One region of the Nocardia halotolerans genome, then DNA from elsewhere that is predicted to be linked to it. Evidence: riboswitches for the same ligand, from Rfam matches in the RefSeq annotation. Region 1 holds a riboswitch; the other holds the start of a gene.
What was found. A riboswitch is a leader RNA that binds a small molecule or an ion and turns the genes downstream of it on or off. The one in region 1 is predicted to bind cobalamin.

Region 1 (15,619 bases):
ACCTCGACTCTGTGTGACCCGGCTCGACGGGCGAATTGTAACGGCTCGCGCGCGGCGACGGGCAGGCGGTGATAATCGGGAGGTGCCCTACTTCGACTGCGCGCGTGGAAGACTGCACTACCGGCGATGGCCGGTCGACGGTGCGGTAGCGTCGATGGTCCTGTTGCCGGGGACCGGACAGCACAGCGGGCACTATCACCGCTTCGCCGCGGCCCTGCGCCCGGCCGGAATCGAGCTGTGGGCGTTGGACACCGCCGGGCAGGGGTTGAGCGAAGGCGATCCGGCCGCGCCGGGAACCATCGCCGAGCTCGCCGTCGACGCCAACGGTCTGCTGAATCTCGTTCGGGCCGAATCCGATACCGCGCCGGTGCTGATGGGGCACTCACTGGGCGCGGTCACCGCGCTCGCCGTCGCCGCCGCCGACCCCAGCGACCTGCGCGGACTCGTGCTGTGCGGCACCCCGCGCCGCGCCACCGAGTTCGCGCCGCACCCCGGGCCGGCGGTTCTGGCCGTCCACGGCGTCGATGATCGCCGGGCACCGATCGATGCGGTGCGGCTATGGACAGCACGGCATCAATCGGTAGATTTGCGCGAGTACGCCGACGCCGGGCACGACCTGCTGCACGAACCGGTGCAGCACCGGGTGTCGGCTGATATCGCGCAGTGGGTGCTGACCACGGCGCGATGAACGATGAAGGGGGAAACGGTGCAACCGAATCGAAGCGGACTGCCCGACACGGGCGCTCTCGGCCAGGCAGTCGAGGACGGCGGGCTGTGGGTCGCCGGGATGCTGGTCGCCGACGGTGCGCCGGAGCGCTGCGCCCTCCGATACGAGCGCCTCGCCGACGCGGTCGACGCGCAGGTGCGGGTGCTCTCGCAGGCGTCGGTCCTGTCCGGTTTCGGTGGTCTGCCCTCCGGTGCGGCGCTGCGCACGGGCTTCGAAGCCAAAACCGGCGACGCCCTCGATCAGCTCCGTGGCTACGCGAGCACCGCCCGAGACCTGGCGGCCCTGTTGCGCGCCGCGGGCACCGCTTACCAGGATTCCGACCAGGTACTGGCCGGCGCGATCGATGGATTGGGTGACAGCGATGCGTAGCCTTTCCGGAAACCCGGGCACCGACCCGGACTATGTCTCCGTCGTCGAGGTCTTCGACAATCTGTCGCACGCCGAAATCCATGACGCGGTGCGGCAGCTCGATCCGGTGGCACTGAGCAACGCGGGCCAGTTGTTCCTGACCGCGGCGACCGGTCTGGGCGAGGAGGTGGACAACGCCCACGGTGAGATCCGCGCCGCCATCGCCGACGGTTGGCGTGGCGAAGCCGCCCAGGCCGCCGCCGCTGCCGTGCACGATTTCGAGCAGGTGGGCCGCGGAATCGCCGATGTGCTCACCGCCGTCGGTGTCCGGCTCGCCCAGGCCGGGGATGCGGCGGAATCGGTGCGTACCGCTGTCACCGAACCGACTGGGGCGCGGCCCGATCCGGCTGCGGCGCTGCTCGACTCCGAGCAGGCGGTGCACAACGCCACCGTCTCGCGGGAGACGGAGAACGCCCGCCTCGACGCGGTGCAGGCGATGGAAACCATCTATGCGGGCGCGTTCCTGCCGACCGGATCAGGGGTGCCCGCGTTCTCCGGGAATCCTTCGGACACAGGGACTGTCGCGGCCGGTACGGGCGCTGGTCCGGGCGCACTCGCGGGTTCCGCCATGGGACCAGTGTCGGCTACGGCACCGGGTGGCTTGGTCGGCACCACTGTGGCCGCCGGAGCGTCGCCGGTACCAGCCGGTAAACCTGTCACCGCGAACGGTGTTGTCGGCGCGAATGTCTCGGCGGCATCGGGTTCAGCACCTTCGGCCGGTGCTGTTTCGCCGGCTGTCGCTCCCACCGGTGTTGTCGGCGCCGATCGCACGGTGCAGAACTCCAGTGCGGCGAAGGCTTCGGCCGCGCCGGGTTCGGGCACCACGGGAACTCCGGGCACCGGCGGCTCGGCCTCGGCGGTCGGCGCCGGCCGCGCCCGTCGCGGCAGTACCGGCGGTGATGGTCCGGCACCCTCGACCGAGCCGGTCGCGACGGATGCTCCGGTACCGACCGGCGCGGACGCTCGGGAGCCGACCGCGACGAGTGCCGCACAGGCCACGGGGGCGGCCGGTGCCGGGGAGGAGTCCGACGGCCGCCAGGAACGTGACCCGGTGGCGACCGGGGGCGAGGCCGCGACCGGGATGGGTGCGGGTGCGATCGGCGGGCTCATGGGCGGGGCGATGGCCGCCGATGCCGCGCGAGCACCCGCTGGCCCCCGGCCCGCCGCACCGCCGCCGGTCGAGGAAGACGAGGACGACGAGTTCCTGCGGTTCCTCGAGGACGAACCGACCTACCTCGAGCCGGCCGACGAGGTGAACCCGCTGATCGGGAAGATGGAACCCACCAGTCCCGCCGTGCTCGGAGAGTGGACCGAACGGGAGTGAACTGGCATCTCACGCCCGACCAGTTCGCACTGGCCTGGGCGCGTACCGACGGCGACCGGATCCCGTATCCGCTCGCCGTTCGGGCCTCGGCCCGTGACTCCGCCGAACGCGCGGCTCAGCAACCCGCACTCGACGCCTGGTGCGCCCGCACCCTCGATCCCGACCTGTCGGCCGCGCTGCGAGTACTGGCCAAACCGGAGATCCGCGTCGAGGTGTGCGGGCGCTCGGGGGTGCCGGTGCGCATGCTCGGCGCCGTCGCCGGTGACATCGCGGTGCTCGCCGTTCAGGAGCCCGGCAGCACCGAGGACCGTGGCGGCCCGCTGCACGTCCAGGTAGGCGCCACGAAACGGTTCGCGGCCCAGGTGTTCGCCCGGATGCCCGGCCAACCGATGGGCATGGCCACCCGCCTCGCCGCCCCGGCGGCGCGCGTGCGCGAGGACAGCCGCGACCTGGTCACCGCCCCCGTGGCAGGCCCCTCCGACGCCGCCCGCATCCGCCGGCTCCTACAGCGCCCCCGCACCGGCATCGGACAGATTCTCGTGACCGGCGCCGAGGAATCCCCCACCGGCGTCCTGTCCTGGATCGACGTCACCGGCGACGGCCGCTACCTGATCCACGCCGCCCACCAGGTATCGGTCACCCCGGCCACCTCGGAAATCGCCACCGACTGGCTCCGCCGCCTGCTCCGCGCGGCCTGATCCACGCCGCCGCACCGCCTCGCGCGACGGCGGCGGGCATGCGCCGGGTGCACGGACTGAATCACGACCGCACGCCCCGCGGTGCCTGGCTTCTGATCACCCGTCCTGGTCCAGGCGCAGGAACCCGGTGAGCGCGGCCAGCTCTTCCGGTGTATCGGGTAGGTACTCGGTGAGCAGCGAGGAGCGGATGATGATCACCTTCCACAGCGCCCGGCAGAAAGTGGCGTGGACGATGGGTCGCGCGAGCAGTGGGGACATGCCGAACGGCGCGTCAGCGGGGGTGGAGGTGGTCATCGAAAGCAGGACCACGGCGGCTTCGCGGCCACGGAAGCGGTCGGGGGTGCCGACCAGGACATCCTCGAATTTGGCGCGGGCCAGCAGGGTTCGGATGCGCGCCACCTGCGCGGCGTACGGCGCGACCACGAACACGTCGTGCGGGTGCAGCCGCTGCGCACGACCACCCGTGGTCCAGGTCTCCCCCAGCAGCGTCCGCACGCGACGGACCACTTCGCGGGCCTCGGCATCGGATTCGGTGGCATTGCCCCGGTGCTCGACCAGCACGGTGCTCACTCCAGGCGCGATTCCTGCGAGATCGCGGGCGGTGGAACGGTTTTCGGCCGCGCGTAGTCTGCCGTCGTAGCAGCTGGCCGACAGCGGCGCGCACACCGCGGGGTGCATGCGCCAGGTGCGGTCCAGGAAGTAGCCGTGGGCAGCGGGCAGGGTGGCCGCACCGTCGCACAACCACTCCAGTGCCGAAACCTGTACGGGCGCTGGATGGGTGGCCTGGGCGCGCGGCGGCACCGGATCACCGACGAGCAGCAGATTGCGCGCGCTCACCGCGACCGCGACGGTGTCGGCCAGTGCGCATTCACCCGCGTCGGCGATCACGAGCAGATCGAGCGAACCCGGCGCGATCAGCGTCTCGTCGACGAAATCCGCTGTGGTGCCGCCAAGCACGCAACCGTTGACCGCGTTGTCCAGGAATCGCGGATACCGGTCGGCGTCGATGGCCGACCACTCCGGGCCCACCGAGGCCACGTCCTTCTTCGCGACGAGCTCGGGCAGCACCCCGGCCTCGACGACGGCGTCGAAGATCCGCTCGATCACCCCGTGCGACTGCGCGACCACCCCGATCCGCCACCCGTGCCGGGTGACGAGACGTTCGATCGCCCGCGCGGTGATGCGGGTCTTACCGGTACCGGGCGCACCGTGCACGGCCAGGTACGAGGCGTCGAGTGCGCCCACCGCGTTCGCCACGGCCGTCGCGAAGTCACCGTGCGCGTGCGGTAGCGCCGAGCCGTCACGCAGCCGGGGCGGGCGGCGCAGCAGCAGGTCGTACACCGCGTTCTCGGGCACCCAGGGCAGCGTCATCAGCAGGTCCTGGGCGGTGAACTCCAGGGCGGCCTCGATCTCGGCTTCGCCGTCGGGTGGGCCGGGGGCGATGGCGGCCGGCAGGTCGTCGTAGGGCGGGCAACCCGCCGGGAGCAGTTCTTCCAGGCGGACGGTGTCGTCGAAATCGGCGTCGACCGAACAGCCGAGCACGATGGCGGTGGCTGTCGCCCGGCGGCCCAGGGTCTGGGTCATGCCCGCCGCGGCGGCACCGTCGTAGATGGTGACCATCTGGGTGCCGGGGGTGAGGGTGACGCCGGTGCCGAGACGACCGGTGAGCGTGAGGTAGCGCCGCATCGTCGGAAGTTGGGGGGTGCGATGCCATTTGGTGTCGACGGTGCCCCATTCGGCGACGAGTACGCCCGGTTCGTCGGCCCATTCGCCGACCGGGTGGCTGAGCCGGTCGATGTGCGCCCACCAGCGGGGTTGCCGTTCCCGCCGGTGATAGCCCAGGACCGCGGCCATCAGGGCGGCCGCGCGCGCGGCGGCGCTGTCGGTGCCGTTCGCGGCGGCGAACTCGGTCAGCGCCGACTCCACCGAGCCCGCCCACAGCGACGGCGGCGCATCGGAGTCGGCCACCGCGAACCGGGCACCCGGCACCTCGATCCCGGCCTCGGCGGCCCGCTCGAGCAACCAGTCCCGAATTCCCAGCACGGTGGCGGCGCGACCGGGAGCACCCGGTAGCAGGGCGGCCAATCCCGCGACATCGTAGGACTGCTCACCGATCAGCAACGCGGTCCGCACGATCGGCGCGAGATCCACCAGCGCACCGTCGGTGAGCAGTTCGTCGAGCAGGTCCGCCCCGGTCCCGAGCCGACCGGCCCAGTCCAGCAGCGCGGTCCGCACCGCCGATCCGTAGTGATAGACCCGCACGCTCGGGTCGGCGGCCCGATGCTCACCGATGATGTCGAGCAACTCGTCGAGCACCGAACCGTCGTCGATCGACGGACCCGCACCGCCGCCACCACCGAGCACCGGCTGCGCCGACCGACCCCGCGAGCCGAAACCCGAATCGAACGACCCGGCAGCGGGTGCCGCGATCCCCGTGGAACCGGCGGCATTGGTGTCCGGCTGTTCGGCGGCGGCGATGTTCGGCCCGAAGACGACGGCGTTCGCGTCGGCCTGTACGGCGGTGGCCGCATTGGGCCGCAGCGTGTCGGCGCTCGTGCCACTGCCGGGGCGGAACACGACGGTGTTCGCGTCGGCCAGTTCTACGGTGGTGATCCGGCCGCGACGGTCGACGTCGATGATGAGGGCGAGGTCGCCGGGCGCCGGGGCGGGCAGGGCGCCGAGCGCGGTGGCGTCGCGCAGGGCGAAGGCGGGTTCGCCGGTGCGTTCGCGGTCGAGCTGGATCTGGGCCTGGCGACGCAGCGCGGCCATCGTGCGGGCGGCCAGGCCCGGCACGGGGGTGCTGGTGGCGGCGAGACGGTCGACGGTCAGGACGCCGGCTTCGCGCAGCCGGGCGCGCTGGGTGGCGCGGATCCCGGCCACCAGCAGCAGGTCGCGGGCATTGGTCGCGGCCGAACGACAGGTCGGGCAGTGGCCGCAGGCCAGGTAGCGCGGGTCGCCCCACTGCACCGGCAGCAGTTCGGTGAGCTTCTCCTCGACGATGAGTTCGAAGCGGGCCCGGCGGGCCAGGTACACCGGGACGAGTTCGGTGGCGGGCGCACGCTGGTGCCCGTGGGGGGTCGCCAGCGTCGCCACCGGTGCGACGCTCACCCCGGCCGCTGTCAAAGCCCGCGCATTCGCCGCGAACTCGAGTCGCGCGCAGAGCGATTCGCGCACCAGGTCGGGTTTGACCGCATTGACCGATGCCGCCACCCGCTCGAACGGGGTGCGTCCCACCGCCAATTCGCGTCGCAGCGCGTCGAACTCGGCGGAGTACTCCGGCGCGGACGCATCGGCGTGCGCCGGGTCCACAACCGGTGCGCGACGTCCGCCAGGCGAAGTCGATTGCCCCGGTGCCATATCCGCCCGGCCGAACACCGCCGCGGACGCGACCGCACTGTGCATCGCGTACCGGGGCTCGTCACCGTCGCGAACGAGAAGGTCTGCTCCGCAGGCGAACCGGCCGTCGAAGAAGACCGCACCGAAGATCGCGGCCGCTCCGGACCGCAGCGCGCCGGTGGTGCGCTCGGCGGCAGCGGTGAGCGCGGCGATACGAGCCGCCGGGTCGGCATCGGCGGGTTCGGGCGCGGGGATACGGACCAGCGCGGCACCGAAGTGCCGCAGCAACTCCGGCGCCGGTTCGGGCGCACGGAGCGGGCCGAGGGCGGAGTCCGGTGTGCCGGGCAGGTTACCGAGCGCCGCGTCGATGGCACGCAGCAGCGCGAACTCACAGTCCGCCGCGCGCACGAGATCGCCGACAGCACCGACCACCCGATCACCGGACACGAACAAACGCGGCCCTCCTGTGTTCACACACCCGACGGCACCACCTTAACCAGCGCCGTCGACGCCTCGCGCCGCGGTGCGCTAGGTGCGCGGCTTGCGACGTTCGGTGCGCGGACGAGCTTCCCGATCGCGGCGCGGACCCCGCGAGTTGAGCCGCTGCGAGGGCGGACCGTGATCGGGTTGCAGCTGGATCAACACACCGCTGATCCTGGTGCGGCGCAACGCTTCCAGGGTTTCGTTCGGCAGATCGGCGGGCAGCTCGACCAGGCTGTAGTCGGGCCGGATGCTGATGTGGCCGAAGTCGCTGCGACGCAGCCCACCCTCGTTGGCGATGGCGCCGACGATCGCGCCCGGCACCACGCGGTGCCGCTTGCCGACGCTGATCCGGTAGGTGGCCAGCTCGGCGCCGCTGTCCCGGTTGAACGACGGCGGCCGCGGTCCGCGGTCCTCGTCGTCGAAGCGGCGCGGGGCGCGCTCACGGTCGCGGTCGCGGTCCCGGCGCGGGGCCGGCTCCGGCTCGGGCGACATGAAGAAGTTGTCCCCGTCGTGCCCGCCGACGGCCAGCGCGGCGGCGATGTCGACCAGCGGGGTGTTGTGCTCGGCTTCGTAGTCCTCGATCAGCTTGCGGAACAGCTCGATCTTGTCCGAAGCCAGGTTCTCGGTGATCGAATCACCGAACTTGGCCGCACGCGTGGCGTTCACGTCGTCGACCGAGGGCAGCTGCATCTCGCTGAGCGGATGCCGGGTGGCCCGCTCGATCGCCTTGAGCAGATGACGTTCACGCGGCGCGACGAACAGCAGCGCCTGACCCGAACGGCCCGCGCGACCGGTGCGGCCGATGCGGTGCACGTAGGACTCGGTGTCGTGCGGGATGTCGTAGTTCACGACATGGGAGATCCGGTCCACATCGAGGCCACGAGCCGCGACGTCGGTGGCGACCAGGATGTCGAGCGCGCCCGACTTCAGCTGACCGATGGTGCGTTCGCGCTGGTTCTGCGCGATGTCACCGTTGATCGCCGCGGCGGAGAACCCGCGCGAGCGCAGCTTCTCGGCCAGCTCCTCGGTGGCCTGCTTGGTGCGCACGAAGATGATCATCGCCTCGAAGTCCTCGACCTCGAGCACACGGGTGAGGGCATCGAGCTTGCGCTGATGCGACACCTGCACATAACGCTGGGTGATGTTGGTGTTGGTCGTGGTCTTGGACTTGACCGTGATCTCGACCGGCTCGTTGAGGTACTGCTTGGAGATCTTGCGGATCGCACCCGGCATGGTGGCCGAGAACAGCGCGACCTGCTTGTCCTTGGGGGTGTCGCGCAGGATGCGCTCGACGTCCTCCTGGAAGCCCATCTTCAGCATCTCGTCGGCCTCGTCGAGCACCAGGTAGCGCAGCTCGGTCAGATCGAGCGTGCCCTTCTCCAGGTGGTCGATCACACGACCGGGCGTACCGACGACGACGTGGGCGCCACGGCGCAGACCCGACAGCTGCACGCCGTAGCTCTGCCCGCCGTAGATCGGCAGCACGTGCAGACCGGGGATGTGCGAGGAGTACTTGCCGAAGGCTTCGGCGACCTGGATCGCGAGCTCACGGGTCGGCGCGAGCACCAGCGCACTCGGCTTCTTCTGCGCGGTGTCCAGATTCATCAGGATCGGGATCGCGAATGCCGCGGTTTTGCCGGTACCGGTCTGGGCCAGGCCGACGACGTCGGCGCCGGACAGCAGTGGGGGAATCGTGGCCGCCTGAATCGGCGACGGAGACTCGTACCCCACGTCGGCGATGGCCGCGAGAACGCGGTCATCGATCCCGAGATCGGCGAAAGTCGGGCCGTTGTCGTGCCTGTCGTCGTCGGCAGGAACGCTGTCGACCTCATTTGTGTTCATTGACCACCAGTTTACTGCCTGCCGGTAGCTACCCCAACCACCAGGTGAATACGGTGAGACCTATGCAACTGCCGAACCGCTCAGTACATCAGGAACCGGACGCGGCGACGGTGCCGGTCGCGGTCGTCCAATTCGCCCCGGAAACCGACCCGTCGGCCAATCTGGTCACCTTGCGTGAGCATGTGCGCACCGCCGCCGAAGCGGGCGCCCGGGTGGTGCTCGCACCCGAATACTCGATGTTTGCGGTGCCCCGTCTCGACGAGCGGGTGCTCGCGATCGCCGAGCCGCTCGACGGCCCCTTCACCACCGGGCTGGGCGCGCTCGCAGCGGAATTCGGAGTGTTCCTGGTGGCCGGTGTGGTGGAGCTGCCCGCGCCCGGAGCGCGGCGGATCAGCAATACGCTGGTGGCGCACGATCCCGGCGGCGCGGTGGTGGCGGTGTACCGCAAGGCCCATCTCTACGACGCGTTCGGCCAGCTGGAGTCCGATGTCGTGGCGGCCGGTCCGCTGGCCGAGCCGGCGACCTTCGCCGTCGACGGTGTGATCTTCGGCATGCAGACCTGCTTCGATCTGCGTTTTCCGGAGGGTTGTCGGCGTGTCGCGGTGGCGGGGGCGCACGTGCTGCTGCTGCCCGCGCAGTGGATTCCGGGCCCGGCCAAGGTGGACCAGTGGACCACGCTGCTGCGCGCGCGGGCCATCGAGAACACGATCTATGTGGCGGCGGCCGATCAGTGCGCGCCGCTGGGGGCCGGCGCGTCGATGATCGTGGACCCGGCAGGTGCGGTGCTGGCCGAACTCGGCGACGGACCGGGCGTACTCACCGCCACGATCGACCCCGCCCAGCTGGTGAAGGTGCGGGCCGCCAATCCCAGTCTGTCGCTGCGCCGCTTCGCCGTCACCGAACCTGTGTCGCCCGGCGCTGCCGCGGAGTAGTTTCGAGGTGATGGTCTATCCGGATCGCGCGGCCGCGGGCCGCGCCCTCGGCACCGCCCTCGAGCACCTGCGCGGCACCCGGCCCCTGGTACTCGGGTTACCGCGCGGCGGCGTGCCGGTGGCGGCGGCGGTGTGCGCGGCCGTCGACGGCGAGCTGGATGTGCTGCTGGTGCGCAAGCTCGGCCTGCCCGAGCACCCCGAACTGGCGATGGGCGCACTCGGTGAGACCGGGATCGTGGTGCTCAATCGCGACGTCATCGAGCGCGCGGGCGTCACCGATGCGGCCTTCGCCGAGGTGGAGCAGGCCGAGCGCGCCGAGCTGGCCCGCAGACAGGCCACGCTGCGCCGAAGCGCCCCGAGCCCGCTCACCGGCCGCACGGTGGTGCTCGTCGACGACGGCATGGCCACCGGCGCGACCGTGCTCGCCGCCTGCCGGGTGGCCCGTGCCCAACGACCCGCCCATCTCGTGGTCGCCATGCCGGTCGCCGCCCCCGAGGCCGTCGACCGGGTGGCACGCGAATGCGACGAACTCGTCTGCCTGCACACACCGGCCGATCTGGGCGGGGTCGGCATGGCCTACGAGGATTTCCACCAGCTCGACGACGCCGAAGTCGTGGCCCTGCTGCGCTGACAGCGCACCGGTATACAGTGTGCGCGGCCGTCGGTACGGCCACGATCGATGAGGGAACCCGGTGCGAATCCGGGGCTGACGCGCAACGGTAACGGTCGAGTTCGAGGACCGGAGCCCGAATACTCCTCGGTCGCGCACGATGAATTTCTCGGCTCCGCGACTGGGCCGCTGATGAAGGAGTTCGGCGCCGTATGCGCATTTCTCTCCGGTACCTCGGTGCCGCCCTCACGACCGCGGTCCTGGTGCTCGGCACCGGTTGCGCCACCTCCGATTCGGCGCGCGAACCCGGTTCGCGCGCACCGGGTTTCCCGCTGACACTGCGGAACTGCGGGCAGGCCGTCACCATCGACGCCCCGCCGCGGCGAGCCGTCTCGCTCAATCAGGGTTCCACCGAGATCCTGCTGTCGCTGGGGTTGGCCGACCGCATGGTCGGCACCGCCACCTGGACCGACCCCGTTCGGGAGAACCTCGCCGCGGCCAACGACACCGTGCCCCGGCTGGCCGACAACAAGCCGTCCTTCGAGGTGGTTCTCGACACCGAACCCGATTTCGTCTCCGCCTCCTTCGGCGGCACGCTGGGCCCCGGCGGCGTCGCCGACCGCGCCCAGTTCGCCGGCCTCGGGGTACCGACCTACCTCTCACCCACTGATTGCGACGGCAAGACCGACGAGAGCGTGAACGCCGACGGCGCCCGCACCGAACCGCTGCGCATCGACACCGTGTACCGGGAAATCCGCGATCTCGCGGCGATCTTCGACGTGCGCGACCGTGGCGAACAGCTGGTCACCGAACTCCAGGGGCGCTTCGCCGCGGCGACCGGCGCGGTCCGCGCCGAAGGTGTTTCGCTCGCCTACTGGTTCGCCGACACCGCCACCCCGTACATGGCGGGCTGCTGCGGCGCCTCGGGCATCATCACCAACGCGGTCGGCGCGCGCAACATCTTCGACGACACCACCGACGAATGGCCGCAGGTGAGTTGGGAGAGCCTGCTCGACCGCGACCCGCGCGCCCTCGTGCTGGCCGATCTGAGCCGGCGCAAGCTCGCGGGTGACGCTCTCGACAGCAAGATCGCCTTCCTGGAATCGGATCCGGTGGCTCAGCGGCTGACCGCGGTGCGCGAACGCCGCTACATCGTGGTCAACGGGGCCGACCTGAACCCGTCGATCCGCACGATCGACGGTGTCGAGAAGGTCGCCGCCGCGATGAAGCGGTGGGGATGGGCGCGCTGACCCCGGCGCCGGCACGACGCGGCGCGAGTGCGGTGCTGGCCGGGTATCTGCTCGCCGGGCTCGTGGTGCTGGCTGCCTCGATCGCGGTCTGCATCACCTTCGGACCCGCCGATCTGTCGGTGCCCGATGTGTACGCGGTGGTGCTCGAGCACCTCGGTCTCGGGCAGGCGCAGGTGAGCCGGATCAAGGACGGCATCGTCTGGGAGCTGCGGCTCCCCCGCACGTTGCTGGCCGCGGTGTGCGGGGCCGGGCTGGCGCTGTGCGGGACGATCATGCAGTCACTGCTGCGCAACCCGCTGGCCGACCCGTTCGTACTCGGTATCTCCTCGGGCGCGTCGACGGGCGCGGTGCTGGTGGTGGTGCTCGGGGTCGGGGCGGGCGCGGTGTCGCTGTCGGCCGGGGCCTTCGGTGGCGCGCTGGTGTCGTTCGCGCTGGTGATGTTGCTGGCCGCCGGCGCGGGCGGTGGTACCTCGCGGGTGGTGCTCGCCGGAGTGGCGGGCACCCAGCTGTTCTCGGCGCTCACCTCGTTCATCGTGATCTCCTCCGCCGATGCCGAACAGACTCGCGGGGTGTTGTTCTGGCTGCTCGGCTCACTGTCGGGGACCGACTGGACCGATGTGGTGATCTGCGCGAGCGTCACGCTCACCGGTCTGGTCGTGTGCTGGACGCAGGCCTCGGCGCTGGACGCGTTCACCTTCGGCGACAGCAGCGCCGCCGCGCTCGGCATCTCGGTGCGCTGGGTCCGCGTGGCACTGTTCGGGATCACCGCGCTGATCACCGCGGTGCTGGTGAGTGCGGCGGGCGCGATCGGCTTCGTCGGGTTGGTGCTGCCGCACGCGGCGCGCTTGCTGGTCGGGCCGGGTCATCGGAGTCTGCTGCCGGTGGCCGCGCTGGCCGGCGCGATCTTCCTGGTCTGGGTCGACGCGCTCGCCCGCACGTTCTTCGCTCCGGCCGAGATCCCGATCGGGGTGGTCACCGCGTTGATCGGGGTGCCGGCCTTCGCGCTGATCCTGTTCCGGATGCGGGGCCGTCGATGACGTTGCGAGCCGTGGACATCGCCTGGACCAGGGGTGGGCAGCCGGTGCTGTGCGGGGTGAGCATCTCGCCCGCACCGGGAGAGACCATCGGACTGCTCGGGCCCAACGGGTCCGGCAAGTCCTCGTTGCTGCGGCTGCTCGGCGGCCTCGACAGCCCCGACCGGGGGCAGGTGCTGCTCGACGACACCGATGTGCGTGCGCTGCGGCGCCGTCAGGTGGCGCGCCGGGTGGCCATGGTCGAGCAGCACGCCGACACCGAACTCGACATCACCGTGCGCGAGGTCGTGCGCCTGGGCCGGATTCCGCACGGCGGGATGTTCGGCGGCGACGAGGCGGCCGATCGCGAGGCGGTCGAGCGGGCGCTCGGACACACCGGCATGAGCGGACATGCCGCCCGGCGCTGGCACACCCTCTCGGGCGGGGAACGTCAGCGTGCGCAGATCGCCAGGGCCCTGGCGCAGGAACCCGACGAACTGCTGCTGGACGAACCGACCAACCACCTCGATATCCAGCACCAGCTCGAGATCTTGGCCTTGGTCGCGGCACTGCCGCTGACCAGCTACATCGCGCTACACGACCTCAATCTGGCCGCGATGTTCTGCGATCGGGTGGTGGTGATCGACCGCGGTCGGCCGGTGGCCGTGGGCACCCCGGCCCAGGTGCTCACGGCCGAACTCGTCGAGCAGGTCTATCACGTGCGCGCCGAGGTCGTCGTGGACCCGGTCGAGGGGTATCCGACCGTCACCTACCGGCCGCGGCGGGCTCAGCCGAAGCACTGTCCTTCGCCCCGGTAAGTGGGCACCGGGGTGCGCGCGCCCGGTTCCTCGACCAGGTGGACGGTGGCGAAGCGTTCACACAGCTCGCCCGCCTTCGCGTGGCGGAACCACACCCGGTCACCGATCTCGAGTTCGGCACCACCGGCCAGCGGGGTCTGTACCTCGCCCGCGCCCTCGGAGCCGAGCAGTTTCAAGCCGGCCGGCCACACCGGTACCGGCACCCGGCTCGGCCCCGCGGGGCCGGAGGCGATGTAGCCGCCGGCGAACACGGTGGCGATGCTCGGAGCCGGTTTGCGCAGCACGGGGGTGGCGAAGAACAGGGCCGGGCGCGGGGTGAAGGACCGGTAGTGGTCGAACAGGGTGGGCACGTACAGGCCCGAGCCCGCCGTCACTTCGGTGACATCGGGGTCGGTGATCGAGACTTCGATCGAGCCGGTGCCACCGCTGTTGACGATCTCGAGTGGGCCGACCACCGCACGCACCGCGTCGAGCACCTGGGTGCGTCTGCGGCCGATCTCCATGGCCGAGAGCCGTTTCACGACGCGCACCGCGGGGTTGCTGTCGGGCAGGCCCGCGATCTGCGACTCGTAGGTCATCACCCCGACCACCCGGAACCCGAGGTGGGTGGCTTCGGCGGCCAGTTCGGCGGCTTGATCGGGACTGCGCACCGGTGACCGGCGGGCGCCCAGGTGCAGCGGGCCGATCCGCAGGGCGGCATCGATGTCGAGGCAGATGCGCGGGTGGACCAGCTCGGTGCCGAGGGCGGTGCGGGTGAGTTCGAGCTGGGCGATGTCGTCGATCATCAGGGTGATCGAGTCCAGCAGCACCGGATCGGCGGCGAGTTCGGCCAGCGCGGTCCGGTCGAGCACGGGGTAACCGAGCAGGATGTCGCGGGCGCCGAGGCGGGCCAGCCAGATCGCCTCACGCAGCGAGTAGGCCATCAGGCCCGAGAAGCCGGCGCGGGCGGTGAGTTCGGGGCCGAGCACGCGCTCGAGCACGGCGCGACAGCGCACCGATTTGGTGGCCACCCGGATCGCGACGCCGTTGGCGCGGCGGGTGAGGTCGGCGGCGTTGGCGTCGAGGGCGGCCAGATCGAGGGCGGCCAGCGGCGGGTCGAGGTCGGCGGTCGCCGCGTGCAGGTGGTGCAGCACTGTCGTCTGGGTCACTCTTCTACTGAAGCACCAATTTGGTCATCCGTCCAGCATCGCGGACTCAGCGCTCGACGGCCTTGAGCGTGAGACAGCCGACCAGGTCGTCTATCACCACGAGAATGGTTTCGTCATTGCCGTCGGCCAGCCAGCGCAGGACCGCGCCGTGGAACACCGACACCAGGTAACCGGCCACCGAATCGACCGGTTCGAGCCACTGGGTGCCCGAGAGCCGGGCACACAGTCCGAGAAAGTCGCCGGCTTCGTCGTCCATCGCGCGGAACATCGCGACCGCGGTCGGATCGCCGACGGTCTCACCCCCGGGCGACCAGCGCTGGCGCAGGGTGCGCAGCGCGGCTTCATAGGCGGCCACCCGGCGCTCGGGTGCCGCCTTCACCAGCGGCCAATAGGCACTCAGACCGGCGTGTAGGTAGATCCGCAGCGCACGAACTCCGACTGCGTCCACACTCGCGGCGGCTTGCTCGACGGCCTGGCAGACATCGGGCCGCAACGAGGTTTCGGTAAGTTCACGACTGACGCTCAACGACGACTCCTCGGCAACAAAATTTCGCTACCCGCGGCGATGCGAGCTCCGTGGTATCGGTGACACCTAGCGGTTTCAACCTGACCAACGAGCTCGATCTTAGAAGGTTTTCTGGATTCACGAACTGGTTCAGCCATCCTTTTCAGACTGAAAGATTGTTTTGTTATCCGAATGCGACCTTTATAAAACCGACCGTACGGCTTAATTCTGTTCGCATTCCAACACTTCCGGGCCCCCTTGCCGGAATCCATATCTTGGTCGATTGTACAAGTGACCCGAAGTTCAGATCCGCGCATGTGGGCGACCACACAGTGACACTTCACCAAACAGACATACCGGGCTGGACGACCGATCTGCGAACTCGGCACCGCGCGCAACCTGGGCGCCGATAACCTGGACGAGTGACTCTCTCGCCTCCCGCCGACCAGTTCGCTCTCGGCGGCACCTTCAATTTCCGCGACGTGGGCGGGCTGCGCACCGCCGCCGGCACCACGGTACGCACCG
Region 2 (15,619 bases), on a different contig from region 1:
TCAACTTAGGAGGCTGTCATGCAACCGCATGCGCCCGCTCACCACTCCGACGACTTCACCCACACCGCCGACCCACGCAGGTGGTGGGCCTTGGCTGTCCTCGCCGTCGCCCAATTCATGCTCATTCTCGACATCACGGTGGTGACGGTCGCACTGCCCGACATCGGCCGCGATCTCGAACTGAGTCGCGCCGCGACGACATGGGTCGTCACGGCCTACACCCTGCTGTTCGGTGGGCTGATGATCCTCGGTGGCCGCGCGGCGGATCTGTTCGGTGCTCGTCGCATGGTGGCACTCGGCCTGATGGTGTTCACCGGCTCGTCCCTGGTCGCCGGGTTGGCATCGAACGCGCCGATGCTGGTGACCGGCCGGATCGGGCAGGGGATCGGCGCGGCGTTGCTGTCGCCGGCGGCACTGTCGATCCTGACCATGATTTTCCGAGGGGCGGAACGCAATAAGGCGCTCGGCGTGTGGGGCGCGCTCGGCGGCACCGGAGCGGCGGCCGGGGTGCTGGCAGGCGGGCTGCTCACCGCCGGACCGGGATGGCCGTGGATCTTCTTCGTCAACGTACCGGTCGGCATCGCGCTGTTGGCTGCGATTCCGCGCGTGGTCCCTCTGCGTCCGGCGCAGCCCGGGCATCGACTCGACGGAGTGGGCGCGGTTCTCGCCACGGCTGTCGTCGGCGCGGCGATCTACGGCCTGATCACCGCGGGAGACGAGGGGTGGGCCGACCCGCGCACGCTGGGCTCGCTGGCGGCGGCCGTGGTCCTCGCGGTGGTCTTCGTCGTGTTCGAGCGCTGGACGACCGAGCCGCTACTCGACCCGGGTCTGCTGACGCAGCGCCCGATCGCCGCCGGTGCGGTGCTGATGCTCGTGGCGACCGGTTTGCTGATCACCGGGTTCTTTCTCGGATCGTTCTATCTGCAGCAGGGACAAGGTAATTCGGCGCTCGTAACCGGCTTGTTGTTCATTCCGATCGCGCTGGGCACCATCATCGGCGCACACAACGCGGGCCACTTCATCGGCCGCTTCGGCTATCGCCCGGTCGGTGTGGCAGGTCTGGCCATCGCGGCAGCGGGCGCGGCCGTGCCCGCGATCTGGGACGGCACCCCCGCATTGATCCTCGGCCTCACCGTGGCAGCCGTCGGACAGGGCGCGGTCATCGTCACCGCGACGACGACCGCACTGGCCGAAGTCGATCACGCCCACGCCGGGGTGACGTCCGGGCTGGTGACCACTTTCCACGAAATCGGCTCGGCCCTCGGCGTTGCCGTCATCTCCACCGTCGCGGCCGTGAGTCTGCGGACCGGCGGCGCCGAACTCGGCGGATTCACGAATGCCTTCACCTTCTGCGCGATTCTCGCGCTGATCGTCGCGGCGGCCGCCGCGGTGTTCGTCCCGGCGGGTAAGCCGCCCGTCGGCATGCGCGTCAGCGCCCACTGAGCGCACAGCTGCCGTCGGACCGAAGGGAGTAATGACATGGTGCAACTGAACGAGGTGCAGGACAGCGACACGGTCGTGCCGAGTCGGCTGCGGCGCAACCTGATCCTGGTGGTGATGTGTTCGGCGCTGGTGGCCGTGATGGGCATAATGGCCTCGCTCATGGTCGCAGTGCCCGAGATGGCCGCGGATCTGCGGGCGACGGAGTCGCAGTTGCTGTGGATTCTCAACGCCTACGGCATCGCCTTCGCCGGCCTGCTCATGGTCGCCGGAGCGCTCGGAGATCGCTATGGGCGCAAGGCAATGCTGGTCGTCGGACTGGTGATCTTCGGCGCATCGTCGGCGGCGGTGCTGATATTCGACGATATCGACACGATCATCGGGTTGCGTGCCTTGGCCGGCGTCGGTGCCGCGGCGGTGATGCCGACGACGCTGTCGATCATCACGCACGTGTTCCCACCCGACGAGCGCGGCCGAGCTGTGGGTGTCTGGTCCGGCGTCGCCGTCGGCGGCGCACTGATCGGACTGCTCACCGCGGGCGGGCTCCTCGAATGGTTCTCCTGGCGCTCGATATTCGCCTTCAATGTGGCGCTGACCGTGGTGACGCTCGTCGCCACCGTGCTGGTGCCACGCCAATCGAAGTCGGGTCGTGAGCGCGTCGATGTCGGTGGTGGATTGCTGTCGGTGCTGGCGGTGGCCGCACTGGTGTTCGGGATGATCGAGGGGCCGGAGCGGGGCTGGAGTTCGGTGCCGGTGGTCTCGGCATTCGTGCTCGCCGTGATCGGGACGGCCGGATTCATCGGCTGGGAATTGCGACACCCTCGGCCGCTGCTGGATCCGCGGCTTTTCCGGCAGCCCGGCCTGGCCTCCGGGTCCATCGTCATCACCGCCGAATCCCTGGCGATGTTCGGGTTCTTCATCGTCGGCCTGCAGTACCTGCAGATCGTCAAGGGCTACTCGCCGCTCGAGGCCGCATTGTCGATGCTGCCGCTGGCCCTTGCCGCGATGGTGTTCTCGCCGCTGGTTCCCGTCCTGCACCGCAAGTGGGGGTACTGGCCTGTGGTGATTCTCGGAATGTCGTTTATCGCGACCGGTTTGGCGATCATGAGCGTCGCTGGTGCCGAATCCTCCTACCTGCCGATCGGATTCGGAGTGTTCTTGCTCGGCAGCGGTATCGCGTTCGCGGCGACACCGGCCACCGAGGCCCTTATGGCGGCACTGCCGCCGGAGAAGCACGGCGTCGCCTCGGCACTCAACGACGTCACCCGTGAACTGGGGGCCGTGCTCGGGATCGCTGTGCTGGGCACGGTATTCAGCAGTGTCTACCGCGACAGTGTCGCCGACTCGGCCGCGCAGTTGCCCAGCGACATCGCCCACCGTGTCGAGGCTTCCGTGGCGGAGGGTGTTGCCATCGGATCAGCGCCCGGCGCACCACCCGGACTGCTGGACAGCGTGTACGACAGCTTCCGCACCGGCATGTCCGCCGCCCTCATCTCGGGCATCGTGGTCGTCGCGCTCGGCACCGTGGCGGCGTGGGTGTCCGGTCGTGGGCGAGCAGTTCGCAGCACCGAGTCACCGGGAGGCACTGTCACCTAGAGATTTTGCCCAGAAGGTGTGCCGACGTTCGCCGGAGAGCCGCCGGGAACGCGCCGGCGGTGGTGAATCCGACGGTGTGCGACCCGGAAGACCGGCTGTCGCGGCCCGGAAACCAGATCCGAAAAGGGCGACCTGGGATCGCCGCCGCACGCCGATACTTCGACGGGCGGCGGCGGTCCCAGTCGAGGACGACGGCCTACGGCGCGTAGCCGCTGGGCATCGGCTAGTTCCCTCCTGGGCGGGGTCGGCGATCCAGTGGGTGCAGGTGATCGCGTGTCAGGCGCGATCGCGGTTCTGTGGCGGGTCGACGAAGATGTCGAATTCCAGATCGCCCGCACCACCGTAGGGCGAGAGATCGGTGATGCCTTCGGCGCGTAGGACGTCGACGTCGAGGAACGTGTTTCCGGTGACTGTGCGCGCGTCCTTGCGCAGGACCGCGACGGCGGCATCGGCCACGATCTGCGGGGTGCGGGCTTTGGCGATCGCGTCGTCGCCGCCGAGGAGGTTCTGTACCGCGGCGGTGGCGATCAGGGTTTCGGGCCACAGGCAGTTGGCCGCGACGCCGTGTTCGGCGTATTCGCCGGCCCAGCCCAGGGTGAGCAATGACATCCCATACTTGGCGAGCATGTAGGCGGGGTGGGCGCCGAGCCATTCGGGTGCGAGATTCAGCGGCGGGGACAGGCTCAGGATGTGGGCGTTGTCGCTGCGGCGCAGGTGCGGCAGGCATGCGCTGGAGAGCAGGTAGGTGCCGCGCAGCTGGATCTGCTGCATCAGGTCGAATCGCTTGATCGGCAGTTCCTCGGTGGGGCCGAGGGCGATCGCGGAGGCGTTGTTCACGCAGTAGTCGATGCCGCCGAAACGCTCGACCGCGCGGGCCACCGCACCGGCTACCGATGCTTCGTCGCGCACGTCACCCACCACGGCAAGCGCCTGCCCGCCGGCGGCTTCGATCTCGGCGGCGGCGGTGTGGATGGTGCCCGGCAACCGGGGGTCCGGCTTATCGGTCTTGGCGAGCAGCACGATATTGGCACCTTCGCGGGCGGCGGCGACGGCGATCGCCAGCCCGATGCCGCGGCTGCCGCCGGACATGATCATGGTGCGCCCGGCCAGCGGGAACGAGGAGGTCGTGGATGTGCTCGTGGTCATGACATGAGACGTTACATTTGTAAGACAGTCGCGGCAATAGTGAAATATGTAGACTCGATCCCGTGAAATCCGCTGTTACCGGCTTCGACATGCGGGTTCGTCCGGTGTCGGCCCGGTCGGCGGTGCTCCGGATTCTGATCGCGGCTGATTCGCCGACGATGACCTCGAGCGAAATCTGCGCCGCGGCCACCGCGGTCGGCTATCCGGAAACGACGGTGCGTGTCGCGGTGTCACGGATGGTGGCCGCGGGCGAGCTCGAACGCGAACATCGCGCCTACACGCTCGACCCGGCTTTGCGTGCGCGTCGGGCCGAGCTCGCCGCGCCGCCCGTTCGGCCCTGGGACGGCGACTGGGAGCAGGTCGTTATCACTGCCGCCGGCCGACCGTCGGCCGAGCGCGCGGCCCTGCGCCTCCGGCTGCTCTCGCTTCGTCTGGCCGAGCTTCGCGAGGGAGTCTGGCTGCGGCCGGCCAACCTCCTGCGCACGGAGTCGGCCGACCTCCTCGCCACCACGCTCCGATTTCGATTGCGGCCAGTTGCGGACCCCGCCGACCTCGCCGCCGAGCTCTGGCCACTGTCCGATTGGTCGTCACGCGCTCGTGTCCTGCTCGATGCCATCGAAACCCCTGAGCCGACAGCACGATTCGCCGCCGTGAGTGCCGCGCTGGACCTACTCACCACCGATCCGGCACTGCCCGAGGTGTTGCAACCCGAGAACTGGCCGGTCGATGATCTGCGTGCAAAGACCTCGGCCTATCTCGCCTGGCTCCGGAGCCTCGGCCGGTAGTCCGACGGATCGTGGACGCGCCGACCGTTATGCCGCGGGTGCGGTTCGCAGTCGGGTTGGTGTAGCGGTTGATGTGACACCCGAGATTGTGGGCGCATTCGTTGACGGCGGGTGGTGAATATCAGGACTGGCGTGCTCTTCTGCGATTCCTTGACGAGTATCTTTCTCGTCAGGACCCAGTCGTCAAGAACATCATCTATGCGTCCTTCTTGCTGCAGCTGCCATCGGTCGGAGAGCGCGGCCATGGGCTGATATTCGAGTTGCCGTCCGAGTTGCGCGAGGCATTCGAGGTGGTCAGCCCAGGTTGCCGCGATTCGGGCGGACACGCTGTCGCTGCTGCGCCGCGCCGATATCGCTGCGGTGAAAGCCCGAGCTCTCGGCGTCCAAGGCAACCACCGCGAATGTGTTCGCGCGCTCACCGAAGCGGAGTCGCTGTTCAACGAAGCTGGCGACGAAGACCACCCCGACCTGGCGCACGAAGGATTCGCCACCTACTACAGCGAGAAGCTGCTCGCTTTCGACCTCACGCATGGACTGTTCACTCTGTCCTTCAGCGAGGACTCGAAGTCGGCCCGACTATGACCAAGCTGGAGTCCGCGCGAAACCTGTCCGACGCGCACGCACGGTCCCGACTGCGCAGCACCGCGCAACTGGCCGCCCTGCATCTGCGCCATGGCGAAGCCGAACACGGTGTACGCCTTGCTCGCGAGGCCATCGCCGACGCACGCGGCACTACCTCGGCGCGAGCGGTCCACGACATTTGCCGCATTCACCGGCTCACCACAGAACCTCGGATCAAAACCAGCGGCCCTGTCGCCGAACTCCGCGAGGAAACCTCTGCGCTGCTGGATAGTCTCTGATTCACATGTCGGCATCTAACAGGAGGAACAACTGTGCTCGCAGCATTTTCAATCACCCCAGTCGGTGCCGGTGAAGATGTCGGCGCTCACGTCGCGGCCGCGGTCCGGGTAATCCGTGACAGCGGGCTGCCGCACCGGACAGCGGCGAGCTTCACCGAGATCGAAGGCGACTGGGACGAAGTCATGGCCGTCATCAAAGCCGCCACCGACGCCGTCATGCAGACCGCCGGACGCGCCAGCATCATCATCAAAGCCGACCTGCGCCCCGGGCATACCGATACGCTCAACACCAAGATCCAATCGGTCGAACGGCATCTTTCTGAATAGCGAGGTATCTGGGCGAAACGGTCCGCCAACCTTTCGCTGCTCTAGCTGGGTGACCGAACGTGCGCTGCATTCAGCTGGTGAGGGCCCCGAACAGTTCAAGGGCACGGCCCGAGAGGTGCTCGTGGCGGGTTTTCGTGGGCTTTTGGATGCCTGCTGTTCGGCGTGCCGCTTTGCAGCCAGCTTCTCGGCAGGCGATTTCGGCTGGATCCGCAGCGCCTGATACTGCGCCTGGAAACGAGCCTCCCGCTCTGCCGCCAACGCTTGGTCGAGTGGGATCGAACCTTTGCGGTACTTCGGCGCCTGACCTCACACACCCGGACCCCGCCTTGGACAGCGCTGACCATGCCAGCGTCGATACCGGTGACGACCCGCCGACATGCGCCGCATCTGCCGGTTTGAGCCGGTTGTTGCGGTGGACGCTGGAGGCCTGGGTGATCCGTTTCTGTGTGGCATCGGCGACGTTCATGTTCAACGAGCCGCTATCAGGGCGGATGTGCTCGTCGATTTTGTGTACGAGCTGCCAGTCGCCGAAAAGGACCATGGCGAGGATGAGGATCTTCGGCGTAGATCGAGTCGCTGCGGAGGACAAGGCAGATGATGAAGTCGATCATCGTCAGCGCGAAGCTGTCGGCCGCCTGCGCGGTGAAGGTGGTGATCTCGTCGATTACACAGCTGTGCGCCAAGTGTGTTTTCCCATGTAGGAGCCGATCGCGAAGCTGATCAACCCGCTCAAGAACAGGCAGAACAGGATTACGCGTCAGACGATGGTGATGACGGCCAACGTCAGCAGCATGACCGCGACCATAATCCTGCCGATCAGCGAGGAGCCGGCCTGGATGAGGCGCTGAAGGCCGTTGCCACCGGTGTAGGCGTACTGGGCTGACACGTAGCGCGACAGCCATACCTGAATCCAATAATTGCTTCGGGTGGGACATGCTGATGGATGAGTACTTCGGGAATGCTGCACGATCGGGTCGCAGCGGCCCTGCCGCCGCGTCAGTCGTGGCAGAGTTGCAGTCGCCGGGGATGTCGCGACCAAATTGTCGGTCAAAGCCGTGAGAGCGTCCGAGCTCGGCCGGCTGAGCTGAGCTGTTCTGCGCAGGCTTCGATGTGGCGCAATCGGGGCTGTGGTGGGGGAGGGAACTCACGTCGTGTACGACCTGAAATCTAGCCTCAGGGCAGGCCGGTCACCAGGACGTTGGCGGCCTCCAGTGCGCGGGTGCACGGATCGGGTGGGTTGTGTGCCGCAGGGCTGTCGGAGGCTCGGATGTAGACCGAGCCGGTACCGGCAGGAAGGAGGATCTCGCATTCTCGGTCGGCCGTGCGGTCCTGAATCCCGGTGCGCCCGCCCACCGTGGTCTCGGTGGCTGAGGGTTTGGCCTTCCTGATGGCCTCGAGTGGGAAACTCGTGGAGAGAATGCCGAGGTGGTAGGCCCAAACCGCTTTGGAGTCCTGCCAGGTGCAGTACTTCCAGTCGGGTTTCTCGGTTGTGGTGGAGGTCTTGGTGTCTGCGTCGATACCCATCTGTCGCAAGTGGTCTGGCGCGATCTCTGTACAGGGGTTCCACAGGGCAGTGGCAGCGGATGTGGTGGATTCGTCGGGCTGGTCGGATGTCGATGTACATGCGCCGAGAGCAAGGGCCAGCGCTGCGATGAGTACTGGTGCTGTCGTTGATTGCACGTACGGTCCTTCTGCGGGTGCGGTGACGTGGGGCGAGGGCTGATCCGGTGCGCGTGCCGACTATCCGGCTCTAGTCGGCCGGTTTCGCCAGTGCTTGGTGGCTTGCTTGCACGTGTAGGGGTCGCGCGCGGTCCGCGTCGGCTGTCGTTGCCGACGCGGACTCGCAACTATCCGCTCAGCGCAGCGCCTCCGCCGCGGCGACGAGGTTGCGCAGGGATGCTTCCACCTCGACCGGTCCGCGGGTCTTCAGGCCGCAGTCGGGATTGACCCACAGGCGTTCGGCGGGAACAGCTTTCAACGCCGCGTTCAGTGAGGTCGTGATTTCCTCGACGGAAGGTACGCGCGGGGAATGGATGTCGTAGACACCCGGCCCCACGCCGAGATCGAAACCCGCGGCGTTGAGGTCGTCGAGAACCTCCATATGCGAGCGAGCCGCCTCGATGGAGGTGACGTCGGCATCGAGTCCGGCGATCGCGCCGATGACTTCACCGAACTCCGAATAGCAGAGGTGGGTGTGGATCTGGGTGGTGTCGGCGACGCCGGCGGTGGCCAGGCGGAACGAGTCCACCGACCAGGCGAGGTAGGCGGGTTGTTCGGCCGTCCGGAGCGGGAGCAGTTCGCGCAGTGCGGGTTCGTCGACCTGGATGATGCGTGCGCCGTTGCGTTCGAGATCGGTGACCTCGTCGCGGATGGCGAGCGCGACTTGGCGGGCGCTGTCGGCGAGCGGCTGGTCGTCGCGGACGAAGGACCAGGCCAGGATGGTGACGGGTCCGGTGAGCATGCCCTTGACCGGTTTGGTGGTGCGGGACTGGGCGTAGCCGATCCAGTCGGTGGTCATCGGGGTCGGCCGGGTGACGTCGCCGAACAGGATCGGGGGGCGCACGCAGCGGGTGCCGTAGGACTGGACCCACCCGTTGTCGGTCACCGCGAAACCGTCGAGAAGTTCGGCGAAGTACTGGACCATGTCGTTGCGTTCGGGTTCGCCGTGAACGAGCACGTCGAGGCCGAGTCGTTCTTGGAGGGCGATCACGTCGTCGATCTCGGCGCGCATGCGGGCGACGTATTCGGTCTGGTCGATCTCGCCCTTGCGCAACGCCGCACGGGCCAGCCGGATCGCGGAGGTCTGCGGATAGGAGCCGATGGTCGTGGTCGGCAGCAGCGGCAGCTCCAGGTGTGCTCGCTGCTCGATCCGGCGCTGGTCGGCAGGGGCGCGTTTGATGTCGGCCGGGGTGAGGGCCGCCAGCCGTGCGCGGACGGTGTCGTGGTGCAGACGGGGGTCGGTGCGGCGCGACTGTGCTGCGTCGTGGGCGGTCCGCAGTTCGGCGGCGACGGCAGCGGTGCCCTGGGTGAGTGCCGTTGCCAGAACGCGGATTTCGTCGACCTTCTCGGCGCCGAAGGCCAGCCAGGACCGCAGCCGGTCGTCCAGTGTTGTTTCCGGGGTCAGCGAATAGGGGACGTGCAGCAGCGAGCAGGAGCTCGACACCGCAACTCGGGTCGCGCTGCCCAGCAGTGCGCCGAGGGTGCTCAGCGCGGCTCCGAGGTCGGTGCGCCAGATGTTGCGCCCGTCGACCATTCCGGCGACCAGCAGTTTGCGCGACAGGGCCGGAACCGAGGCGACTGCGTCGACGGTGGTTCCCGCGGTGAAGTCGAGTGCGACCGCTTCGACCGGGGTGGCGGCGATCTCGGCGAGGGCCGCGTCGGTGTGGCCGAAGTAGGTGGCGAGAAGGATCGCGGGCCGGTCGGCGGGCGAGGCGAGCTCGGTGTAGGTGGCACGGACGGCGGCCAGCTCGGTGTCGCTGAGGTCGGTGACCAGGATCGGTTCGTCGATCTGGACCCATTCCGCTCCGGCGGCCGCGAGCCGGGTGAGCAGGTCGCGGTAGAGCGGGACGAGCTCGGCGAGGCGGTCCAGTGGCGCACCGACGGCGTGCTTGGCCAGCTTCAGGAAAGTGAGCGGTCCGATGACCACGGGCCGGGCGGGGATGCCGAGGGCCTCGGCTTCGGCAAGCTCGGCAAACAACTTGGCCGGGTTCAGGGAAAACTGTGTCGCCGCATCGACTTCGGGGACGAGGTAGTGGTAGTTGGTGTCGAACCACTTGGTCATCTCGAGCGGGGCGATCGTGTCGGTGCCGCGCGCGGCGGCGAAATAACGGTCGAGCGGGTCCGCGATATCGGCGACTCGCGCGGGTAGGGCGCCCAGCAGCACGGCGGTGTCGAGCACTTGGTCGTAGTAGGAGAAGGTGCCCACAGGAATCGAGTCCAGCCCGGCGGCGGCGAGCGCACTCAGATGGGTGTGACGCAGCTCGGCGGCGACGCTGTGTAGGTGGTCTGCGTCGGCTCTGCCGGCCCAGTAGGCCTCGGTGGCGCGCTTGAGTTCGCGGTTCGGCCCTACTCGGGGCAGCCCGAGAACGGTGGCGGTGAAGGGGGTGGGCGAAATGGACATGATCATCGTCTCCGGTGCAGATGCGGATAGCCATCGCCTGTCGCGGGAAGCACCGACCGCCGACCACGCGAACGCGCAGCTGTGCCCGCGTTCGTTCCGGACCGAGTCCGGTGGGTCGACGAGTTGTCGGTCCGTGCGCCCAATCCTCGAGGCGGAGGCCGCCGGACACGGCGTGTCCGGCACAGCGGGCAGGTCTTCGGACTTGTGGGCACCGGCCTGATTCGGCCGACCTAGTGGCCGTCGCTTCCCAGGCGGATGCCCAGTGCTCGATGACGGCGGTCGTTCCCACTCACCGCTGCGGGACAGTCCCGGATTCTCACCGGGTTCCCTCTCGCCGGATACCGGTATCCCGGTGTCCGGTTCGACACGATCACTGAAGTTCGGGGCTCCGACTCTGCACGGTGAACGTGAACCAGCTGCGTCTGCCATCCTAGTCCAGGAGCTCCACCCGCCGGTGGGCTCCCATCAGATGACGCTCGTCGTCAGCGAAGGTGGTGTCGTACTCCGTCGGTGCGATAGCCCGCAGCCGCCCCGCGGGGGCGGACCGGCCCGCGGTCACCGCTGAACCGGCGAGGACTGCGGATCTCCTTGGTGGTGAGCGTGGCGGGCCGGCGAGACGGTGGTGGCGACTACTTCGCGGGCGCTGGAACCGCCAAATTCTCGCAGTAGGCGCCGGGCACGGCGCGAGGATCGTCGAGAAGTACTGGTAGGCCGAGACCGGCGCGAGCGGGCCACCGACGGTGATGAGGCCGCCCAGTGCGCCGAGCGTGGCTGCGCTGAGCACGCACCCGGCCACCGTGGCACCGACCCACGGCCCAGCAGCATGATCACCGGGCTGGCGATCGCTGCGCCCGCGGCTCCACCTACCTGTGTGCAGTCTCCAACTCTGTCCAGCGGTAGGGGGAGTAGGGGACAAGCGTGATTCGAACCGGACCCGCTGTCGCGAAATCGGGGTCTGTTGCTGATCACTCACCCGCGCAGCAGGTCGGCCATACCGAACGGGTGGCGCCGGGCCGGGTTCGTGAGCCTTCGCGCCCCCGCCGCACAGTTTGAATTGAGTTCAGAAAGCTATTGACCGGCTTCGCTGAGACCCCTACTCTCAACATTACTGAATCTGATTCAAGAACTGGGAGGTGTGATGGTCAGCAACCGGCGTGGCGAGGCCTCGCGGGCGGCACTGCTGGCGGCGGGCAAGGTCGCGTTCAGCAGTGACCGCTACGAAGAGGTCTCGATCGTTGACCTGGCACGTTCGCTCGGGGTGGCCGCGGGGTCGATCAGTTACCACTTCGGCGGGAAGCGGGGCTTCTACCTGGCCGTTATCGAACAGGCGGCCGAGGAATTCTGGGGCAGCCTGCTTGCCATGCGCGGACCCGCGCTGGAGCGGTTGACCCGGGGCATCGACCTCCTTCTCGATGAAGCCGAGCGGCAGCCGCGGGCCTTCGAAGCGCTGTTCGCCGATGTGGCCGACGCCGAAGTGCGCCAGATCCGCGACCGGCACCGAACCCGACTGACCGACGCCCTGGTCATCGAGGTGACCGGTTCGGATGCCTCACCGGTATTGCGTGCCGCGATGAACGGCTTCGCGTCGTTCATCGAGGGGCTGGTTCTGCACTGGATGCATACCCGTGACATCAGCCGCGAGCAGGTCAAGGACCTGGTCGTCGGCAACGTGTTCGGCACGATCCTGGCCGCACTGCGTACCGACCCGAATATCGAACTGACCCAGCGGGCCGTCGACGCCGCGCTCTCGGATCCTCAAGCCGTGGCCTTCCTCGGTTCCTTGTCCACCATGTCGAAGACGACGGAGTGATCATTGATGTCTGCAGTTCTGCCCACCGGTCCCGCGCGGATCGTCGAGACACCGTTCGCCCGAGCGGTCGCGTGGGTCATCGGTCCCCGGGGGTTGCGCAGCCGAGCCGCGTTGCGGCGCGAGGTCGAGGGCAAGGTGGTCGTGATCACCGGTGCGTCGTTCGGTGTCGGCGAGGCGACCGCGCGCTGGTTCGCCGCCGCCGGGGCCCGGGTGGTGATCGCCGCCCGAACCATGGATCGACTGCTTGAGGTGGCCGAGGAGATCAATGCCGCCGGCGGCGAAGCATTTCCGTACCGACTCGATCTCACCGATGAGCAGTCGGTGGCCGAGTTCGCCGAGGCGGTGCGGTTCGACCTGGGGGAAGTCGATGTGCTGATCCACAACGCGGGTAAGTCCCTGCGTCGTTCGATTCATCTTTCCTATGACCGGCCCAAGGACATCACCGCGACAACGGGCGCGAACTATCTCGGTCCGATGCGGCTCACGCTGGCGTTGTTGCCCGGGATGCGGGCTCGCGGCAGTGGTCACATCGTGAATGTCTCCACGGTCGGGATCATGTTCCCCAACGCCCCGAAGTGGGGTTTCTACCTGTCGTCGAAGCTGGCCTTCGACTGGTGGTTGCGTGCGGTCGGAATGGAAGCGCGCGCGGACGGGGTCACGTTGACCACGTTCTACGGTGGGTTGCTGCACACCCGCATGAGCGCGCCGAGTCGTTGGATGCGGGTGCTGCCGGGCCAGACCCCCGACGATGCGGCGAAGGTTCTGGCGAAGGCGGTAGTGAAGAAGCCGCGCACTATGACGCCGCTGTACGGGTACCCGTCGGCGATTTTCGCGACAGTGTTCCGGTGGCCGCTGGAATTGCTTGTCGAGCGGATCTTCCGCAACTTGGGCGACACCGAGGTCTCGCTGTCGCGGTTGAAGCCACCGGCCCCGGCGGCATCAACGCCGCCGCTGGCGGTGGTCACCGATCCCCTCGGCAACGGGCAGGTGAGCGCCGATGTCCGCTGATCTGTCCCACAGTGTGCGCCAGTGGGGTTCGGCAGTACCCGCGGTACTCGCTTCGGGAATGTTGGCTCCGGTCGGCCCGCGCAAGGCAGCGGCGTTGGCGCGAAGTTTCCACCGTTACGGTCCGACTCCGGCGATGCTGTTGGCTGCCACTGCGATTCGGCACCCGGACAAGATCGCGATCATCGACGACTCTGGGCAGCTGACCTATCGACGGCTGCAGCAACGTGCCGAAGCGATCGCCGCGGCACTGTATGCCGCGTGCCCGACGCCACCGAAGTCGGTTGGCATCATCTGCCGCAACCATCGCGGGTTCGCCGAGGCGATGGCCGCCGGCGCGCAACTGGGCGCGGAGCTGATCTTCGTCAACACCGAACTGCCCGCCCCACAACTGCAGGCCATCCTGGCCCGGCACAACCCCGATGTACTGATCTACGACGACGAATACGCCACCACCGTCGAGCAGGCGAACTTCGCCGGCCTGCGCGTGCTGGCCTGGCACGAACGCAATGCCGACCCCGCCGGCCCGCCGACACTGGACGACCTCGCCACCCGAAACCACCCGAAACCACCGCGGGTACGGCACGCGGTGAAGATCACCTTGCTGACGTCGGGCACCACCGGCTTGGCCAAGGGTGTACCGCGTGCGATCAAGCCCACCGCGATCGTGTTGCTGACATTGACCGCTATGGCGATCCTGCGCCTACGGGGCACCGACCGGGTGCTGGTCGCGCCGCCGATGTTCCACGGTTTCGGGCTGCTGTCGCTGCTGGGTCCGCTGGCCTTGGGCGGGACAGCGATCTGCCGGCGCCGGTTCGACGCGGCGACCGCGCTCGACGACATCGCCCGCCATCAGGTCACCGTGGTGATGGCAGTTCCGGTGATGCTGCAACGCTTACTCGCTGTGCCCGGTCTGGCCGAGGGCCGGTCGTCGCGGTCGTCGCTGCGGGTCGTGGTGACCGGAGCGGCACCGATTTCGCCGACCACGGTTTCGAAGTTGATCGAGGCCTTCGGTCCGATTCTGGTCAACGGGTACGGCTCGACCGAGGCCGGTCTGGTCACGATCGCCACACCGGCCGATCTCGTCGTCGCGCCGGACACGATCGGACGTGCCGCGCTCGGGGTTTCGGTGCGGATCCTGCGCGCCGACCGCACCGAGACCGCCGCGGGGGAGATCGGGGAGATCTTCGTGCGTAGCGGTCTCGAATACACCGGCTACACCCCGGATCCCGCGGCGAAGGTCTCGTCCAAAGAGGTGATCGACGGGCACGTTTCCACCGGGGACATGGGGCATTTCGATGCCGAACGAAGACTGTTCATCGATGGTCGCGCCGACGACATGATCGTCTCCGGCGGGGAGAACGTCTTCCCCGGCGAGGTCGAAGACCGCCTAGCCACCCACCCCGACATCACCGACGCCGTCGTGATCGGCGTCCCCGATGCCGAGTTCGGGCAAGTCCTCAACGCCTTTGTCGTGCTCGCACCGGATGCTGCCGCGCCGGGGGAGGAGGCACTCAAACAGCATGTGCGCGACGGCCTCGAGCGCTACAAGGTGCCCAAACGGTTCATCGTGCTCGACGAGATTCCCCGCAACGCCAGCGGCAAGGTCCTGCGGGCGAAACTGCACGCCCCGACTGGTTCCTGATCCGGCACCCTGCTCGAAAGGCGAAAACTGATGGCAACGAAGCTCATTCGTGCGCCGAAGATCATCATCATCGGTGCCGGTGTCGCCGGGATCGCCGCGGCGGTCACGTTCAAGAAGGCCGGTTTCGACGATTTCGTGATCCTCGAAAAGGGGGCTGATGTCGGTGGGGTGTGGTTCTGGAACCGCTACCCGGGGTTGACCTGTGATGTGCCCTCGCAGCTCTACCAATTCGGCTTCGCGCCCAAACCCGATTGGAGCCGGGTCTGGGCCACCGGCCCGGAGATCCAGCGTTACCACGCCGAGGTCGTGGACAAGTTCGGGTTACGCGAGCACGTGCGCCTGAACAGTGAAGTCACCGACGCGGTCTTCGACGGCCGCGGCTGGGTGGTCACCGTCGCCGACGGCACCGAGTTGACGGCCGATTTCGTGATCGCCGCGACCGGGGTCCTGCACCACCCGTTCACTCCGGACCTGCCGGGGCTCGACAGTTTCGAGGGGTCTGTCGTGCACACCGCCCGCTGGGACGATTCGATCGGCACCGCGGGCAAGCGGATCGCCGTGGTCGGTTCGGGTTCGACCGGGGTACAGGTGGTTTCGGCGCTGCAACCCGATGCTGTCAAGCTGACCCAGTTCGCCCGCACGCCGCAATGGGTGCTGTGGGCACCGATGGGGGCGGGCCAATCCCCGGTACTGGCAAAGCTTCTGGCGGCCTCGCCGGAGTTGCACGGTCGGGTGTACGCGGTGTCGCTGTGGGCTTCGGGAATCCTGGCTGATGTGGCTTTGCGCCCGACCTGGCGTCGGCGAGCACTGCAACGGCTGGCGAAGTTGTCGCTGCGTGCCCAGGTTCGCAACAAGAGCCTTCGAGAAGCCTTGACACCGGACTAC

Region 2: another riboswitch for cobalamin. It lies ahead of metE (5-methyltetrahydropteroyltriglutamate--homocysteine S-methyltransferase); the one in region 1 lies ahead of ACFO5K_RS14675 (ABC transporter substrate-binding protein).

Annotation. Positions count from the first base shown of each region.
Region 1 is NZ_JBHSDL010000014.1:868,171-883,789, forward strand. Features, by position in the region: gene ACFO5K_RS14635 (alpha/beta hydrolase) at 83-688, shown strand; gene ACFO5K_RS14640 (hypothetical protein) at 707-1,096, shown strand; gene ACFO5K_RS14645 (PPE domain-containing protein) at 1,089-2,459, shown strand; gene ACFO5K_RS14650 (ESX secretion-associated protein EspG) at 2,456-3,157, shown strand; gene ACFO5K_RS14655 (bifunctional RecB family nuclease/DEAD/DEAH box helicase) at 3,254-6,940, opposite strand; gene ACFO5K_RS14660 (DEAD/DEAH box helicase) at 7,022-8,818, opposite strand; gene ACFO5K_RS14665 (carbon-nitrogen hydrolase family protein) at 8,881-9,750, shown strand; gene ACFO5K_RS14670 (phosphoribosyltransferase) at 9,761-10,381, shown strand; cobalamin riboswitch at 10,393-10,526, shown strand; gene ACFO5K_RS14675 (ABC transporter substrate-binding protein) at 10,573-11,610, shown strand; gene ACFO5K_RS14680 (FecCD family ABC transporter permease) at 11,598-12,647, shown strand; gene ACFO5K_RS14685 (ABC transporter ATP-binding protein) at 12,644-13,441, shown strand; gene ACFO5K_RS14690 (alanine racemase) at 13,411-14,589, opposite strand; gene ACFO5K_RS14695 (TetR family transcriptional regulator) at 14,636-15,115, opposite strand; gene ACFO5K_RS14700 (tyrosine-protein phosphatase) at 15,517-15,619, shown strand, end outside.
Region 2 is NZ_JBHSDL010000025.1:261,538-277,156, reverse strand. Features, by position in the region: gene ACFO5K_RS19805 (MFS transporter) at 19-1,443, shown strand; gene ACFO5K_RS19800 (MFS transporter) at 1,480-3,036, shown strand; gene ACFO5K_RS19795 (SDR family oxidoreductase) at 3,313-4,182, opposite strand; gene ACFO5K_RS19790 (PaaX domain-containing protein, C- domain protein) at 4,245-4,967, shown strand; gene ACFO5K_RS19785 (hypothetical protein) at 5,262-5,498, opposite strand; gene ACFO5K_RS19780 (hypothetical protein) at 5,546-5,827, shown strand; gene ACFO5K_RS19775 (MTH1187 family thiamine-binding protein) at 5,861-6,154, shown strand; gene ACFO5K_RS19770 (hypothetical protein) at 6,204-6,374, shown strand; gene ACFO5K_RS19765 (hypothetical protein) at 6,481-6,855, shown strand; gene ACFO5K_RS19760 (hypothetical protein) at 6,912-7,205, opposite strand; gene ACFO5K_RS19755 (DUF3558 domain-containing protein) at 7,328-7,834, opposite strand; gene metE (5-methyltetrahydropteroyltriglutamate--homocysteine S-methyltransferase) at 8,010-10,280, opposite strand; cobalamin riboswitch at 10,445-10,649, opposite strand; gene ACFO5K_RS19745 (hypothetical protein) at 10,705-11,058, opposite strand; gene ACFO5K_RS19740 (TetR/AcrR family transcriptional regulator) at 11,413-12,084, shown strand; gene ACFO5K_RS19735 (SDR family NAD(P)-dependent oxidoreductase) at 12,091-13,092, shown strand; gene ACFO5K_RS19730 (AMP-binding protein) at 13,082-14,734, shown strand; gene ACFO5K_RS19725 (flavin-containing monooxygenase) at 14,765-15,619, shown strand, end outside.